DNA from 3 places in the Chelativorans sp. AA-79 genome. Region 2 is predicted to be linked to each of the others. Evidence: predicted binding sites of a transcription regulator. Region 2 holds the regulator's gene; each other region holds the start of a gene.

Region 1 (5,789 bases), 1.4 Mb from region 2:
CATGCTGCAGGAGCTCGGCGCACGCGTCGACCGACCGGTCTTTTCCGAGGAAGGCGAGGCGGATGTCGAGAACCTCTATGCCAGGCTCTCCGGCAACGGCCCGCATCTGATGTTCGCCGGCCATACGGATGTGGTGCCGCCGGGCGACGAGGGCGCCTGGACGCATCCGCCCTTTGCCGCCGAGATCGCGGCGGGCGAGATGTTCGGCCGTGGCGCGGTGGACATGAAGGGCGGGATCGCCTGCTTCGTGGCCGCACTTGCCCGGTATGTGGAGAAGCATGGTGTGCCCAGAGGCTCCGTCTCCTTCCTGATCACCGGGGACGAGGAAGGCCCAGCCGTCAACGGCACCGTGAAGCTGCTTCAATGGGCCGCGGCGAGGGGCGAGAGCTGGGACGCCGCGATCGTCGGCGAGCCCACCAATGTCGAGACCCTCGGAGATATGGTGAAGATCGGCCGGCGCGGCTCGCTGTCCGGCCGCATCACCGTCTTCGGCAAGCAGGGTCATGTCGCCTATCCGCACCTGGCCGACAATCCCGTCAGGGGACTGGTTGCTCTGCTCGAGGCGTTGCTCAGTCCGCCCTTGGACGAGGGGACGGCCGAGTTCCCGGCAACCAATCTGGAAGTCACCACGATCGACGTCGGCAATCCCGCTGCCAACGTCATTCCCGCGCGCGCGACCGCCGCCTTCAACATTCGCTTCAATGATACCTGGTCGGTGGAAACGCTACAGGCAGAGATTCACAATCGGCTGGACAGGGCAGCGGCGGAAAATCGGCTGCGGCCGGGCCGCGAAGAGCCCGTCGCTTTCGAGATCGAGTGGCGCGGCCGGCCAAGCCCGGTGTTCCTGACCCGCGACGACAAGCTGATCGAAACGCTTTCCGGCTCGATCGAGACGGTCACAGGCAGGAGGCCTGTCCTCTCCACCACGGGCGGCACGTCGGACGCTCGTTTCATCAAGGATTACTGCCCGGTGGTCGAGTTCGGCCTCGTGGGCCGGACCATGCACATGGTGGACGAGAGGGCACCGCTCGCCGAACTGGAAACGCTGACGCGCATCTACCAGCGCTTCCTCGAGGACTGGTTCACCTGATGCCGACGGGCGCCGAAATCCAGCAATATTTCATCGGCGTCTGGCGCATGATGATGGGCCGGGCCGAGGGGCTGAAGCTGCTCGATCTTTCGGCGGATGGTTTCTGGAATTCCTTTTTCGCCATCATCGTGGCCCTTCCCCCGCTGATCGTCGGCTGGGTGGCCTTCACCAACAGCATTGCGGACGTGGCGACCTTCGGCTCGCGCTCCGCTCTGCTCGTCCGGTTGTTCCTGACGGATATCGGCGCCTGGGTCGTCCCGCTTGCGTTCCTCGCCGCCTTCGCCAAGCCGACGGGCGTCGCGGACCGGTTCGTGCATTATGTCGTAGCAAGTAACTGGGCCTCGGCGCTCTTTGCCTGGGTGATGCTCGTTCCGGGCCTGCTGCGCCTCTTCGTGCCGGAAGCGGCCGAGCTCGCAAACGGCATTTCCCTTATTCTGTTCCTGGCGACGCTGGCGCTTTCCTGGCGGCTTACCGTGGTGGCGATCGCCAAAGGAGTGGCGGTGGGCACGGCGGTTTTCTTCGCCATGCTGGTCGTTTCCATCATGACGCTGTTCGCATCGCAATCGCTGCTGGGGCTCGACGTCGCGGCAGGTTGAGCGAGGACGGGCCTCCTCAGTAGTCCACGCTGACCAGATAAAGCCCTTCGGCCGGCGCCACAGGGCCGCAGGCGGCGCGGTCGCGCGCCTTCAGGGCCGCTTCCGCATCGTCGGCGGTCCATCTGCCTTCGCCTACCTTCTTGAGCGTGCCGACGAGCGAGCGCACCTGGTTGTGCAGGAAGGAGCGCGCGGAGGCGCGGATCTCGATCTCCTCTCCCAGCCGCATCACGTCCAGCCGGTCGAGTGTCTTCACCGGGCTCTTCGCCTGGCATTGGACGGAGCGGAAGGTGGTGAAGTCATGATGTCCGACCAGCCGCTGGGCGGCTTCGTGCATTCCGGCCGTATCCAGCCTTCTGGCCACGTGCCAGGCTCTCCCGCGCTCCAGTGCAAGCGGCGCACGGCGATTGGCGATACGGTAGAGATAGTGCCGCGCCTTGGCCGAGAAGCGCGCGTCGAAATCTTCGGCCACGTGAGCCGCGCGCAGGATCGAGACCGTTTGCCGGGCCAGGGAGAGATGCGCATTCGCGGCGTCACGCACGGTATCGGGCTTCCATTCGCGGGAGAGATCGAAATGCGCGACCTGGCTGAGTGCGTGAACACCGGCATCCGTGCGGCCCGCACCTTTCAACGTGATCTCCTCGCCGGAAAAGGCCGCGATGGCTTTCTCGATCGCCTCCTGAACGCTCGGCTGGCCCGCTTGGCGCTGCCAGCCGGCATAGGGCGTTCCGTCATACTCGATATCGATGCGGTAGCGCGGCATGGTCAGGAAAGATCGCCGAAAGCCGCAGCATAGTCGAGCCTGCCGGTTCGCGGGGCATCATCCCAGGCGAGGGCCTGCAGATGCTCGCCCTGATAGCGGCTTTCGAAACCGCCGGCGCGCTCGCGGCTGTAGCCGAAACGGCCGTAATAGGCGGGATCGCCGAGCACGACCGAGAGCCGCTCGCCTTGGGTCTGCAGCCGCAGATGGGCATCCTCGACAAGGGCGGCCGCGATGCCTTCGCGCCGGTGGTCGGGATGGACAGCAAGCGGCGCGAGCGCCACGGCGGGAAAGGCCCCCTCGTCATCGCGCACCAGGAGCCGTGAAAATAGGACGTGCCCGCGCACCTCGCCGTCGCGCTCGGCCACTAGGGAAAGAACGACATCCCCTTCCGCGCGCAGGGTGTCCACGAGCCTGGCCTCGGCTTCGCCGCCGAAGGCATTCACGAGGAGGAGACGGATCGCCGTCTCGTCTCCCGCTTCTTCGGGCCGGATGATCACCGCGCTCATGGCAGCCGCATCCCCTTTTTGAGCTTTGCGCCGCGCAGGAAGTCCTCCGCCGCGACCGGTCTGCCGCCCGCCCGCTGCAACTTCAGAAGGCGCACCGCGCCATCGCCGCAGGCGATGCAGAGATCGTCATCAAGAATCTCGCCCGGCGCGCCGCTACCCGAAACCAGCGTAGAGCGCAGGATTTTCACACGCTCCGGCTCGCCTGCAAAGGGCATTTCGCACCAGGCGCCGGGGAAGGGGGCAAGCCCGCGGATATGGTTATGCACCTCTGAGGCCGGGCGGGACCAGTCGACGCGAGTCTCCTCCTTGCTGATCTTCTTCGCGTAGGTGGCCCCCTGGGCGGGCTGGGGTGTGAGCTCGAGTTCGCCCTTGTCGAGCGCCGCCATGGCCTCGACCATCAGCTTCGCGCCGGCTTCCTTCATGATATCGTGCAACTCGCCGGCGGTCATGTCAGGCCCGATGGAGACCTTTTCCGTCATGGCGACGGGGCCGGTGTCGAGGCCCTCGTCCATCTTCATCACCATCATGCCCGTTTCGGCATCTCCGGCCATGATCGCGCGCTGGATGGGCGCGGCACCGCGCCAGCGAGGCAGCAGTGAGGCGTGGCCGTTGAACGCGCCGAGACGGGTTCCTTCCAGGATGGGATTCGGCAGGAGCAAGCCGTAGGCCACCACGACAGCTACATCCGCCTCCAGCGCGCGGAAGGCCTCCTGCTCGTCCGTACTCTTGAAGGAATGCGGGGTTCGCACCGGAATCCCCAGCTCTTCCGCGACGCGGTGAACAGGGGATTCCGTAAGCTCCAGCCCGCGCCGGCCGGCAGGTCGCGGCGGCTGGGTGTAGACGGCGACGATCTCGTACCCCGCGCCGTGAAGTGCGCGCAGCGTCGGTACGGAAAATTCTGGCGTTCCCATGAAAATGAGGCGTAGAGGCATCGGTCCGTCCGGCAAATCCCTCGTGAGCGCACATGCGCTCACGTTTCAAACGGGTTTACAAGCCCCAGGTCAAGGCCTTCGAAATCGCGCTTGGCGAGAGCCTTACATGCGTGGAAATTGCCGCGATCATCGCTGCGATCCATGCCGGAGATCCGCAGATCACCCCACCATCCGTGCCGGCGGCGGGCGATCCTTGGCGAGCTTTCGGAACTTTCGCACGACGATGTCGCGCTTGAGCTTCGACAAGTAGTCGATGAAGAGCACGCCATTCAGGTGATCGATCTCGTGTTGCAGGCAGGTGGCGAGGATGCCGTTGGCTTCCACGACCTGCTCCCTGCCCTCGAGGTCGATATATTTCACCGTCACTTCGGCCGGACGCTCCACCTCCGCATAATAATCGGGAATGGAGAGGCACCCTTCCTCGTGCACATTGGGCGCGTCGGAGCGCGCGAGGATCTCGGGGTTGATGAAGACCTGCGGGTGCTTCGGTTCGTCCTTCTCGGCTACGTCGAGGACGAGCATGCGGATGGGCTCGCCCACCTGGATCGCGGCGAGGCCGATGCCCGGCGCATCATACATGGTCTCCAGCATGTCGTCGGCGAATTTGCGCAAGTTCTCATCCACGCGCTCGACGGGTTTCGAAACCTGGCGCAGCAGCGGATCGGGAAGGATGACGAGCGGGCGAATGGTCATGGCAGTCAGGTAATGACTCGGCGGAAACGCGTCAATATGCCGGCAGCAGTGTACATTTCGTTTTGTTCACGTTTTGATCTTATCCTGTGGAAGAGAATCGGCTAAGATGCGGCTAATGGACAATGTAAGCCCCATATTCTCAACGCCAGTCCTCCGGCTTGGAGCGACGGTCGTTTCGCTTGGCGACCTGCTCTTTGCGGCAGGCTTCCTCCTGTTTCTGCTGACTCTGCTGCTCGTTATCGTCCTGTGGCGCGGCGCCAGGAGCCGCGCTGCCGCGGAGGCGGAAGCGGCCGCCCGGGCGCGCGAGGCGGAGGCGCGGCTTGCCGAGGTCGCCCGGACGCAGGCCGAGTTGCAGGGGCGCATGGGCACGATCGCCGAAGTGTTCGGCCAGAGGCAGGCGGAACTGACCAAGGCGATTTCGGAGCGCCTGGACGGCATGACCTCCCGGCTTGGCCACTCGATCACCGAACAGACCAAGTCCACGCACGAGAATCTGGCGAAGCTGCAGGAGCGGCTGGCCGTGATCGACACGGCGCAGAACAACATCCAGTCGCTCGCCGGCCAGGTGGTGCAGTTGCAGCAGATCCTCTCCAACAAGCAGACGCGCGGTGCCTTCGGGCAGTCGCGCATGGAGGCGATCATCGCCGACGGGCTGCCGTCGAACGCATATGAATTCCAGGCAACGCTCTCCAACGGCAGCCGGCCGGATTGCATCGTGAAGATGCCGAACGCCGCGCCCTCGCTCGTGATCGATGCGAAATTTCCGCTGGAGGCATGGAACGCGATCCGCGCGGCGGCCGAAGGAGAGGCCGGTCCGGAGGCTCGCAAATACGCCGAATCCGGCTTCCGCCGAGACGTCGAGGTGCACGTCAAGGCGATTGCCGAGAAATACCTGATCCCCGGCGAGACGCAGGACACGGCCTTCATGTTCGTGCCGTCGGAATCGATCTTCGCGGAGATCCACGAGAATTTCGAGGCGCTCGTGCAGCGCGCGCACCGGGCGCGCGTGGTGATCGTGTCGCCGTCGCTGCTCATGCTTTCCATCCAGGTGATTCAGGCGGTGTTGAAGGATGCGCGCATGCGCGAGCAGGCGCATCTGATCCAGGCCGAGGTGGTGAAGCTGATGCAGGATGTCTCGCGCCTCGACGACCGCGTGCGCAAGCTCCAGACCCACTTCCTGCAGGCCAACAAGGACATCGACCTGATCATCAC
Region 2 (5,789 bases):
TTACCTCTCTGTCTTGAAACTTGGGGCAGGAATGTCGTCGCCACGGAAATGGCAGGCAACCGCCAGCACGGTTTTGGGTGCCTCTAGCTAGCGCATTTGCCCCACCCTGCCAAGCTTGACAGCCACGTGTGTTGCGCTGCAACATACGCGATTGTGCGGGCTTACGCACCAGTCGCCTGGTCAAGAATGCGGCCAAGCGACTCCTCGCGGCCGAGCACGGCCAAGACATCGAAAATGCCGGGCGAGGTGGTGCGCCCCGTAACTGCGGCCCGCAGCGGCTGAGCCACCTTGCCGAGCTTCCGGCCGGTCTTCTCTGCAAAGGCACGGACGACTGCCTCGGTGCTCCCCGCCGTCCAGGTGTCGAGGCCGGCAAACTCGTCGGCAAGCGCTGCAAGCATTACCCGGGCATCTTGGTCGAGCAACTCCGCCGCTTTCTCCTCGACCGGCAGCGGACGCTCGGCGACAAGAAAACGCGCCCCGTCCATCAGTTCCACCAGCGTCTTCGCCCGCTCCTTGAGGCCGGGGAGGGCGGCGCGAAGCTGCACCCGGTGCTTTTCGTCGAACTTGTCGAGAAAAGCCCGTCCGCCTTCGAGATGCGGCAGCGTGGCGACAAAAAGCTCGAAAAGAACGTCATCGTCCATCTGGCGCATATGGACGCCGTTCAGCGCTTCCATTTTCTGGAAATCGAAGCGTGCCGCACCTTTGTTGATGTCCTCGATCTCGAACCATTCGATCATCTGCTCGGTGGTCATCACCTCGTCGTCGCCATGGCTCCATCCGAGTCGCGCGAGATAGTTGCGCAGGGCCGCGGGCAGGTAGCCCATGGCCCGATAGGCATCGACGCCGAGTGCTCCATGACGCTTCGAGAGCTTGCCGCCGTCCGGCCCATGGATCAGCGGTATATGGGCCATCGCCGGCAGATCCCAACCCATCGCGCGGTAAATGATCGCCTGGCGAGCGGCATTGGTGAGGTGATCGTCGCCTCGGATGATGTGGGTGACGCCCATATCGTGGTCGTCCACCACCACGGCGTGCATGTAAGTGGGCGTGCCGTCCGAACGCAGGATGATGAAATCGTCAAGATCCTTGTTGGGGAAGCGCACGTCTCCCTGCACACGGTCGCGGATGACGGTCTCTCCCTCGGCGGGCGCCTTGATGCGGACCACTGGCTTCACGCCGGCCGGCGCCTCGCCCGGGTCGCGGTCGCGCCATGTGCCGTCATAGCGCGGCGGCCTCCCATCGGCACGCGCTTTCTCGCGCATCGCCTCGATCTCCTCGGGCGTGCAGTAGCAATAATAGGCCTCGCCCCGCGCAATCAGTTCCTCCGCCACGTCTTTATGGCGGGAGGCACGGGCGAACTGGGAAATCGGCTCCCCGTCCCAATCGAGCCCCAGCCAGGCAAGCCCGTCAAGGATGGCCGCCGTCGCTTCCGGCGTGGAGCGCTGCCGGTCGGTGTCCTCGATCCTGAGCAGCATCCTGCCGCCCGTGTGCCGGGCGTAGAGCCAGTTGAAGAGGGCCGTGCGTGCGCCTCCGATATGGAGGAAGCCGGTGGGCGAGGGCGCAAAGCGGGTGACGACGGATTCTGCCATTTTTCTTGTCCGGATTCGTTCAAAGCGGCGCATTTTCGGCCATCGCCTGCGCCGGGTGGAAATTGGCTGTCCGTCATGTAGCATAGGCGAGTTGGGGTGCAAGCGCCTGCGGGAGAAACAGGGGCATGGGGGGCGAACGAGCGGAAGCCGCCGAGCGCGAGCGACTGCACTTCCTCGTCTTGGAGGAGGCTGCGTCGACGGGTAAGGTCGTTTCGGCTGCTATACGGGAGCCGGGGCTGGTGGCCGTCGTCTCTTCCGGACGGGCCGCTCCCTTGCGGGGCGCAGGCCTGCGGATGCTTCCGCAAGCCGTCTTGGGCGAACTGGCAAGAGACGGCGCGCGCGGGGGTGCATTCCTTTGCCTACCGGTGCTGCTGGGCCTAGGAGCTGTAATCTACTACGCTCTCCCCTGGGAGCCGGAATTCCCGTTTCTTTTCGCATTGGCAGCCCCGCTCTTGCTGGCCGTCTGGCTCCTGCAGAGCAGGCCGGCGGGGCTCGTGTGCTGCGGCGCCGTCCTTGCCATCACCGCCGGCGTCGGCGCGGCGAAAATCGAGACCTGGCGTGCGGCGACACCGGTGCTGGGCTCGGACGTGACGACGCGGATCACCGGCAGGGTGGCCGGTATCGAGTATCAGGCGAGCGGCCGTATTCGCCTGATCATCGACATCGTGACGACGGAGCGCCCGCGGCTGCGCTATGCGCCCGAACGGGTGCGGCTGACCGCGCGAGGCGTGCCTGCCGGCCTGCGCCCCGGCGATGGCGTCACCGGGCTGGTGCGGCTCATGTCGCCTTCCGGCCCGGTGCGTCCCGGCAGCTATGACTTTTCCTTTGCAAGCTATTACAGCGGGATCGGTGCGATCGGCTTCTTCATGAAAGGGCCGGAGCGTGCAGAGATTGCGGGCGAAGCGCCGTTTACCGCTCGCCTGAACCGCACCCTCGAGACCGTGCGTCTGGCGCTCGCCGAACGAATCCGCAGCCAAATCGACGGGTCGAAGGGCGAAGTGGCGGTGGCAGTGATCACCGGTTACCGGTCGGGCATTCCGGAAGAGGTGAACGAATGGCTGCGCCGGTCCGGGCTGGCGCACATCCTTTCCATCTCCGGCCTGCACATGGCGCTGGTCGCAGTCACCGTGATGTTCATGCTGAGGGCCGGCAGTGCCCTCTTTCCCGGCTTCTCCTCCCGCGTGCCGGTGAAGAAATATGCCGCGGCGGCGGCACTTGCCTTCTGCACGCTCTATCTCTTCATCTCCGGTGCGGAGGTGGCCGCCAAGCGCAGCTATATCATGCTTGCAGTGATGCTTGCCGCGCTGATCTTCGACCGTGCTGCTCTCACCATGCGCAATGTGGCGATCGCGGCGCTCATCATCATCGCCCTGTCGCCGCACGAGGTGGTGGGGCCAAGCTTCCAGATGTCGTTCGCCGCAACCGCCGCCCTGATAGCCGGCTATGCCGTCTGGAGCGGACGTCGGAGCGGTCGCGCTTCGGCTGCGCCCCCAAACGGGTCGCTGGTCCACCGCGCGGGGCGCATGGCGCTCGGTTTCGTGATCGGCCTCGCCGCCACCTCGCTGATCGCGGGCACGGCGACGGCTCTCTACGGCATCTGGCATTTTCAGCGCGCCACGCCGCTGGCCCTGCCGGCCAATCTCGCAGCGATGCCCTTCGTCTCGACGATCGCCATGCCGGCGGCCGTTCTGGCAATGGTCGCCATGCCCTTCGGCCTCGACGGGTTTTTCCTGAAGATCATGGCGCACGCGATCGCCGCCGTGATCGCGGTTGCGAAATGGTTCTCCGATCGCACACCGATCGACGCAGTCGGGCTGATCCCGCTTCCGGCACTGCTGGCACTCACGGCGGCTCTCGTGATCCTCGTCATTTCCACCACACGGCTGAGGCTCTTGGCCCTGCCTTTCCTTGCCATCGGGATTGGGTTGCTGATGACACGGGAACTGCCTGATATCTTCATCAGCGAGGATGCCCGGTTGGTGGGTGTTGGCGGAGAAGGGGGCGTCATCGCTGTCAACCGGAACCGGCCCAACGGTTTCACCATGGAAGACTGGACGCGTTCTCTCAACGCGGAAAGGGTGCTCAAACCGGTAACGGCCGGCGCTCCTGTCGGCGGGCTGCCGGGGAACGCCTTTTCCTGCGGTGACGGACTTTGTGTCGCACAGCACCAAAGCGGAGCGGTGATCGCTCATGCGGAAAGCCCGGAAGTGGCCCGAATCGCCTGCGCGACGGCAACGCTGATCGTGATCGATGACGCGACGGCGGGAAACCCCTGCGGTGCAAACCGGGCGGTTGTCATCACCAAGCGCGAACTCGCGCGAAGGGGCAGCGCTGTCGTCGACATTCGACGCGGCGAAGCCGCTCTTCGCGCCGACATCACCTTCGCGATCGAAGAGCCATACCGACCCTGGCACGCGCACAGGACCTGGTCCAGGGCCGCGCGCGGCCTGCCGCCTTATACAAGGCGGAAAAAGGAGCCCCGGCTGGAGGCACCGCCTCCTCGTGCGTCACAGACCCGGCTCCTGTCAGTCACAGGTCGGGAATAAAGAGGGCGGGTGAATCCTTTTCCGGTCGCTGCTATAGCAACGCTCCATGCCGACGAGATTGAGCCCCGCGGCTCCATTCGCCGGCAGGGGCCCTTCTTTCAGACAGCAGCCGCTCAATAGCGGCGGATGAGGCCGACGAGCCGCCCCTGCACCTTCACGCGGTCAGGGCCAAAGATCCGTGTCTCATAGGCGGGGTTGGCCGCCTCGAGCGCGATCGATGCACCCTTGCGGCGGAAGCGCTTCAGCGTCGCTTCTTCGTCGTCCACGAGCGCCACGACGATATCGCCGGGATTGGCCGTCTGTGTCTGGCGGATAACGACCGTATCGCCGTCGAAAATTCCGGCTTCGACCATTGAATCGCCCTTGACTTCCAGGGCGTAGTGCTCGCCGCCCGTGATCATATCGGGCGGGACGCCGATCGAGTGCGTCCGGTGCTGGATGGCATCGATCGGCACACCCGCGGCGATGCGTCCCATCACCGGAATCGAGACCACACCCGTCTCGTCGTCATTGTTTGCGGCTGGCTTCGGAGCAGGCGCGCCGCGCCCCTGGCCGCCTTCGATGACACTGGGTGAGAATTTGCGCGGCGCCGCGAGCCCGGGAGCGATCGAATCGGGAAGCCTGAGCACCTCCAGAGCGCGTGCCCGGTTGGGCAGGCGGCGGATGAACCCGCGTTCCTCCAATGCTGTGATCAGCCGGTGGATGCCGGATTTGGAGGCCAGGTCGAGCGCCTCCTTCATTTCATCGAAAGAGGGCGGTATGCCGGTCTCCTTGAGACGGGCATGAATGAAAAGCAGCAACTCGTGCTGTTTGCGCGTGAGCATCTTTACCACCCGGAATCAGTCATAAACAAAACCAGAACATACACTATATGTTCGAGTTGTGTTCCGCAACAGTAAAGTGGCTTGGTATAAAAGCCCTTACCGGAGCATCAGCACCGTGCAGGACTCCCCGGCTTCGGCTGCGGGTGCATTCGGTTCGCGGACGACCAGCGCATTGGCCGCGGCGAGCGTGCTCAGCATGGAGGAGTCCTGCGTGTCGAAGGGTGCCGCGGTCAACCCGTCCGCGCTTTCCTCGACCCCCGCGCGCACATAGTCCTGCCTCTCGTCGTTCGCCTTCATCGCCTTGGTGAGGGTGGCCGTCCGCAAGTCGGGCCGGAATGGGCGGCCTGAAAGCCTGGCCACCATCGGGCGCAGGAAAAGATGGGCGCAGACGAGGCTGGAGACCGGATTGCCGGGCAGTCCCAGTACGCGCGCTTCTGCAAAGCGGCCGAACATCAGCGGCTTGCCAGGGCGCATGGCGATTTTCCAGAACGCAAGCTCCATGCCTTCCGCCGTGAGCACCGGCCGCACCAGGTCGTGCTCGCCGACGGACGCGCCGCCCAGCGTCACGATGATATCTGCACGTGCCGAAAGAGCCTTCTGGATCGCCGCAGCGATAGCGTCCTGCCTGTCCGGCACGATGCCGAGGTCCAGCACGCGTGCGCCATCGAGCCCTGCGAGTGCGCCGATGCCGAAATTGTTGGAAGCGACGATCTGGTCGGGACCCGGCACCACCTCCGGCGGCACGAGTTCGTCCCCCGTGGCGATGACGGCGACAAGCGGCCTGCGCACCACCGGCACCCGCGCATGTCCGGCGGCGGCGGCCAGCGACA
Region 3 (5,789 bases), 660 kb from region 2:
ACCGGCTCCTTCGCCCCGGCCAACATCGTCTTCGGTTTCCTGCTCGGCGCCGGTGCGCTCTACCTCATCCGTGAACAGGTGGGCTCGCTCGGCTATTTCCGGCGCGGTGTCAAGCTTACTGCCCTAGCGCTGCTCTTCCTCTACGAACTGGTGCTTTCGGCGTCGCGGGTGGCCAAGCTCGTGCTCTCGCCGCGCATGGAACTGAAGCCCGGCATCTTCTCCTATCCGCTCACCGTGGATCGGGATTTCGAGATCACGCTGCTTGCCAACCTGATCACGTTGACGCCCGGCACGCTGTCGGTCGACGTTTCCGAAGACCGCAAGACCCTTTACGTCCACGCCCTCGACTGCTCCGACGTGGCGCTTTTGCGCAGGGACATCGCCCAGGGCTTCGAGCGCAGGATCATGGAGGCATTTCGATGATAACGGGTGAGACCTATCTGGCCTTCGCAGAGCTTGCCGCGCTCGGCATCCTCAGTTTTTCATTCCTGCTCGCCGTCCTGCGCGTGCTGCGCGGGCCGGCTCTGCCCGACCGCGTGGTGGGGCTCGACATGCTGGTGACGATCGCGATCGGCTTCATCGCCGTGATCGGCATCCGGACGGGCTATACGCTTTATCTCGACATCGCCATCGCGCTTGGTCTCGTCGGCTTCCTCGCGACGGTGGCCTTCGCGCGATTCGTGATGAGCCGCCGCTATGAGGAGGAGTTCACCTCGCCCGATCCGCTCGGGCTTTACGGGGAGGAGCGCGAGTGATCGAGCTTTTCCAGAACCTTTTGGTGGGCACGCTGATCCTCATCGGCGCCTTCTTCGCCTTCGCGGCGTCGATCGGACTCCTGCGCCTGCCCGATCTCTACACCCGCATGCACGCGGCGTCGAAGACGGGAACCCTGGGCTCGGGCGCCATGCTAATTGCGCTCGCCGTCTATACGGAGGACCATGCGACGGCATCGCGGGCGCTGGCGGCGATTGTCTTTCTTCTTCTTACAGCGCCGATCTCCGCACATCTTCTGGCCAAGGCAGCCTATGCGGCAGGATATCGGCTCTGGAGCGGCTCAGTACATGACGACATGGCCACGGAGAAGGTTTCGGACGTTGAGCGGCCGGACGAAATATCTTGAGCAGTTCTTTGCGAGTTGAAACATCCTTCCATACTTAGGACGTAATTCGCCTGTATCGTATTCTGTATTTCGACACTCGCGAATTTCCGCCAGACGGGCTGCTGCGGCACTTTGGCTATTGAAATCATTACTAGCCGGCACTATTTCCAAGGTGCGTCGGCCCGATGGCTGGTTCCCAGCTTCATTGCAAATCGAAACAAGTATAGCGGCTGTAAAATACAAAAGTGCATGAAAAAAATTGTGAGTTGACGCGTTATATCGGGTGGTGGATACCCCTGTCCCCACTGGACAATCGTGCCGGTTAGATTAATGAGATCGGTTTCAAGGGGAAGAGGAATGTACAAGGACGCAGGTGGGGGCAACATTACGCTGGGGCAAGATATGGAAATGGATGATCTGACTACAAAGAATGATGATGTGCTTATGGAACTGACGGCCGATGTTGTCGCTGCTTATGTCAGTAACAATCCGGTTCCGGTTTCTGAACTCTCAAATCTGATTGCGGACGTGCACGCGGCCTTGGGGAGGGTTACGCGCACCACCGAGCAGGTTGCGACCGAAAAGCAGAAGCCGGCAGTAAATCCGAAGCGCTCGGTGCACGACGAGTACATCGTCTGCCTGGAAGACGGCAAGAAGTTCAAGTCGCTCAAGCGACATCTCATGACACATTATGGCCTGACGCCGGAGCAGTACCGGGAGAAGTGGGGTCTCGATCCGAGCTATCCCATGGTCGCTCCGAGCTATGCGGTCGCCCGCTCGCAACTCGCCAAGAAGATGGGTCTCGGGCGCAAGCGCAAAGCCAAATAACGCAAAGACATCTCTTTCGAGAGAAAAGCAGCGGCGCCGTCAGGCGCCGCTTTCTTTTTGCCTTGCTCTCCACCGCCGTCGCATGGGGCGCGGCCTTATCCTCTCCTCCTCACGCGCCGGTCTGAGGCGGTCGTAAGCCTGCTTGAGCGCGATGTGCCGGTTGAGGTCATAGCTCCAGTGACGACGCGCCCCCTTGAGGCGCTCGCGCTCGATGAGCCTGCCGAGGCGGGCGAGGAGCGCCGTCCGCTCCTTGCCCGTCGTCGCCAGCGCGGCGCTCAGATCGATCCCGGAGATGAGAAAGAAGGCGGCGCACTGCCGCGCTTCCGAAACCTGCTGCGCCTTCTCCCGGCGGAAGGCGTGCACCTCTTGTTCCAACATGCCCATGCATGGTCTCCCTTTGATTGGTCGCCACAGTCTGGGCCTGGCGCGGCAGGTGGGGAGAAAATTCGGCGAAAAAAATCTCTCGGAAAACAAAAAAGCCTTTTTGAACAGCTGGTTGGGTTCAGCCATCGGGAATATTTGTTCTCTTTTTGTTCCCCTACGTGCCGACGCGGGATATAAGGAAAATATTCCTCGATCAAGAAGGGGGCATTCCGTGCGATCCAACGCCGCAAGCCAGTTGCAGGACAAGAACGAAAGGAGAGAGGGGAGAGCGTGCGTGGCAGCGCCGGTCGGCCTGCTGCTGCCCAGGTTGAGCCCCGTCAGCGAGGAGAGGGTGACCGACATCTGCGAATGCGTGATGGACATCGTGGCGGCCCTCTTCAACGTCAGTGGGAAGGAATTGCGGCGCCCGGGGCGGAGTTCGATCAGCGTGACCCGGGTGCGGCAGATCGGGATGTATATCGCCCATGTGGTGCTGCGCCTGAAGATGGCCGAGATCGGCCGCGGCTTCGGACGCGACCGCAAGACGGTTCAGCACGCCTGCCATTTCGTCGAGGACATGCGCGACGACGAGGATTTCGACAGGATCATCCACTTGACCGAGCGCGTGACCGTGGCGGCGTTCCGCCACACGGAGGTGATGCGATGAAGCGGCCCATGAACGATATCGGGGATACCGCGCGCCAGAAGCTGCGGGTGGTTCGCTTCCTGTCGGCCGGCGCCGCGCATGCGCGCCCCGCTGCCGGCCGCGGCACGGTTCTGCTCGATGGCGGCGAGCGGGGCACGATCTCGGCGAGCCTGGGCGCGCTGTCGGCCCTGGCGCGGGAGGGCCTCGTCGCCGAAGCCGGCGGGTTGCTCTCGCTTTCGCAAGAGGGCCGTGCCCTCGCGATGCGCGACCGGCATCCGCAGGAGCCCTTCCGTGCCCAGCACCTGGAGCTCGGCACCCGCATGGTCGCCATGGAAGGCGGCGAGCAGGTTGTGCCGGCGAATCTGGCGGAATCTCCACTCGCCCAGCTTGCCCGGCGGCGCGTGCGCGGCGGCCAGCCCTTCCTGGAGGAGGGCGAGTTCAGGGCGGGCGAGAGGCTGCGCGCCGATTATACGCGCGGTCAGATCATGCCTCGTCTGGGCGCGAACTGGAGCGAGGCGGTGGCGAGCGGACAGCGCGGCAGCAGCGAGAACGGTATCGCGGATCTTACGGACGCCGCGCTCGCGGCGCGCCGGCGGGTGGACGACGCACTTACTGCGGTGGGGCCGGAACTGGCCGGCGTCCTCATCGATGTCTGCTGTTTCCTGAAAGGGCTCGAGAAGGTGGAGATGGAGCGCGCATGGCCGGCGCGTTCGGCGAAAGTGGTGCTGAAGGCGGCGCTCGGAGCGCTCTGCCGCCACTACGAGCCGCAGCCCCGCGCCCGGCGCCGCACGATCCTCCACTGGGGTGCGGAAGGGTACCGGCCGTCGCTGCGCTGACCCGAACGGCGCGGCCCGGATCAGGCCGCGCTCATCGCCGCACCTGCTTCCTCCTTCATGCGCTGGATCATGGCGCGCAGCCCGTTTGCGCGCTGCGGCGTCAGATGCTCGTCGAGGCCGAGCGCGCGCATCGTCTGCTCCGCATCGGTTTCGAGGATCTCGCTTGCCCGCCTGCCGCTGAAGAGCGCGAGCATGATGGCGACCAGCCCGCGCACGATGTGCGCGTCCGAATCACCCTGGAAGGTGATCACCGGATCCGGCCCTTCGCCGATCCGCGTCAGGAGCCAGACCTGGCTCACGCAACCGCGCACCTTGTGCTGATCGTCGCGGGCGGTATCGGGATAGGCCGGCAGGTCGCTGCCGAGCTCGATGATGTAGCGGTAGCGCTCCTCCCAGTCGTCCAGGAAGGCGAAGTCGTCCCGAATGGTATCGATGCTCGTGATCATGGCCCGCATATAGTGGCTCGGGTCCGCTGCGTCACGGGGAAATCCCGATTTGGCCGCCCGGGATCACCGCGCGGCCGGAACGCCTTTCTCGGCGGGAACGGGTTCGCGGGGGAGGATGTGGGCAGGCTCGGCATCGTGCGCCGCCTCCTCGATCAAGGACTGGGCAAGCCGCACGCCCTCCCTGGCTTGAGCGGCAATCGCGGCGAACACCACCGTCGCCGTCGCGCATATGTCGGGCCGGCGCTCGCAGATGGAGGTGAGGCCGGCGGGCGTATCGCGGGCTGCGGAAAGCGCCTGCGGCGGACGGGCCTCTCCTTCCTTTGCCGTTTCGCCGCTCAGGTCGATCGGCAGAACCAGGAACAGGAGCGACAATCCTGCGACGGAACGAACAAGCAGCCCCATTTTTCCTCGTGTCCTCGAAAGTTCCACTCGGTACCCGCCTTCAAAGCCATGGAAGCCCTTCAAATTTGCCTAAAATTTTCGGCGAACACGCAAAGAAAGCCGGAGTGAAAGCCTTCGAATCAAGTTTTCTTCAACACCGTGGGATTACAGCAACGGCACCCTAACCATTCATCCGATTGAAAATGCTGGAAAAAACAGCGCCAAGGCTCTCGCCGACGGTTGTTTTCCCGCTCCCGGAGAAGCCTGGATCCGGCGACCGTTTGTTAACCATGACCGTAATCGAGGCTGCGGAAAACCCGCATACAGGCGCCGATGAGCCCCCTGCCGGGCAGGCGTTTATCCATTCCTTAAACGGTGGGTGCGAGGGTCGGCCAAGAACGAGAGCCCCGACAAGCGGACAAGAATAGAGCGCGTCGAGTTGAACACGAGAGCGTCCCAGAAAGCAGACCTGCCCCTTCGGTTGAAGGACGCCTGCGAGCGCCTGCTGCATCCCTCCGTCGCCGCCGGCGAGGAGCGGGAGAGGCAGCTGCGGCTCGTTCAGGTGCTGCTGGCCGCGCCGGTGCTGGCGGCACTGGCGACGGCCGAAATCGCCGTGCGGCAGGTCGGGATGGCCGGGTCGCTGGTCGCCGTCGCACTGGTCTTCGGGCTCGGCCTCCTGGTGCCCCTTGCATTGATCGCCACGGCAAAGCGGCAGCTCATGGAGCCGTTGGCACTGCTGCTGGCACCGCTGGCGCTGGGAGCGCTTCTGGCCGCCGCGGGCGGCCCTGCCTCCCCATTGGCCGTTCTCTCCGCGGCGATTGCGATCGAAGCCGGCTGGATCGGCCGGACGCGGCGCGCGGTCGCCTTCGGTCTCGCTGCCGCCGCCGGTGCGGTGGCCATCGGCGCCGGCATTCCCGCCGCCTTTGCCGCGGGCACGGTTGCGCCCTCGGCCTGGCAATGGCTGGTCCCGCTCGTCTATGCGACGACCCTTCTGGCGCGTTTGCATTTTGCCGCTCCCGCTTCGCAGGAAGTGGCCAGCGAACCGCCAAGCCCCGCCCTGGAGGAGATGGTCGGCACGGCGGTCCTGCGCCTGCAGGCTTCCGGCGACGTGACCTATGCTTCGTCCAAGGTGGAGGCTCTGTTGGGGGTCGCCCCGGAAATGCTGATGGGCACGGGGCTTTTCGACCGTA

The links. Region 2 encodes LexA, which represses DNA repair genes until DNA is damaged. Its sites were predicted from a motif close to TGTTCNNNNTGTGTTCNG; they were not measured.
Region 1: the regulator LexA is predicted to act here: its motif matches at 4,641-4,658, upstream of PVE73_RS20545 (DNA recombination protein RmuC).
Region 3: the regulator LexA is predicted to act here: its motif matches at 2,448-2,465, upstream of PVE73_RS16795 (cytoplasmic protein).

Annotation. Positions count from the first base shown of each region.
Region 1 covers NZ_CP120361.1:4,206,845-4,212,633, reverse strand. Annotated here, with positions in the region: gene dapE (succinyl-diaminopimelate desuccinylase) at 1-1,090, shown strand, start outside; gene PVE73_RS20570 (transporter) at 1,090-1,686, shown strand; gene truA (tRNA pseudouridine(38-40) synthase TruA) at 1,703-2,446, opposite strand; gene PVE73_RS20560 (N-acetyltransferase) at 2,449-2,952, opposite strand; gene fmt (methionyl-tRNA formyltransferase) at 2,949-3,884, opposite strand; gene def (peptide deformylase) at 4,044-4,577, opposite strand; gene PVE73_RS20545 (DNA recombination protein RmuC) at 4,693-5,789, shown strand, end outside.
Region 2 covers NZ_CP120361.1:2,762,537-2,768,325, forward strand. Annotated here, with positions in the region: gene gltX (glutamate--tRNA ligase) at 162-1,589, opposite strand; gene PVE73_RS13440 (ComEC/Rec2 family competence protein) at 1,715-4,135, shown strand; gene lexA (transcriptional repressor LexA) at 4,249-4,959, opposite strand; gene glp (gephyrin-like molybdotransferase Glp) at 5,056-5,789, opposite strand, start outside.
Region 3 covers NZ_CP120361.1:3,427,110-3,432,898, reverse strand. Annotated here, with positions in the region: gene PVE73_RS16815 (Na+/H+ antiporter subunit E) at 1-423, shown strand, start outside; gene PVE73_RS16810 (cation:proton antiporter) at 420-755, shown strand; gene mnhG (monovalent cation/H(+) antiporter subunit G) at 752-1,120, shown strand; gene PVE73_RS16800 (MucR family transcriptional regulator) at 1,502-1,927, shown strand; gene PVE73_RS16795 (cytoplasmic protein) at 1,967-2,305, opposite strand; gene PVE73_RS16790 (helix-turn-helix domain-containing protein) at 2,586-2,957, shown strand; gene PVE73_RS16785 (DUF6456 domain-containing protein) at 2,966-3,772, shown strand; gene PVE73_RS16780 (SufE family protein) at 3,793-4,218, opposite strand; gene PVE73_RS16775 (DUF5330 domain-containing protein) at 4,282-4,620, opposite strand; gene PVE73_RS16770 (PAS domain-containing sensor histidine kinase) at 5,039-5,789, shown strand, end outside.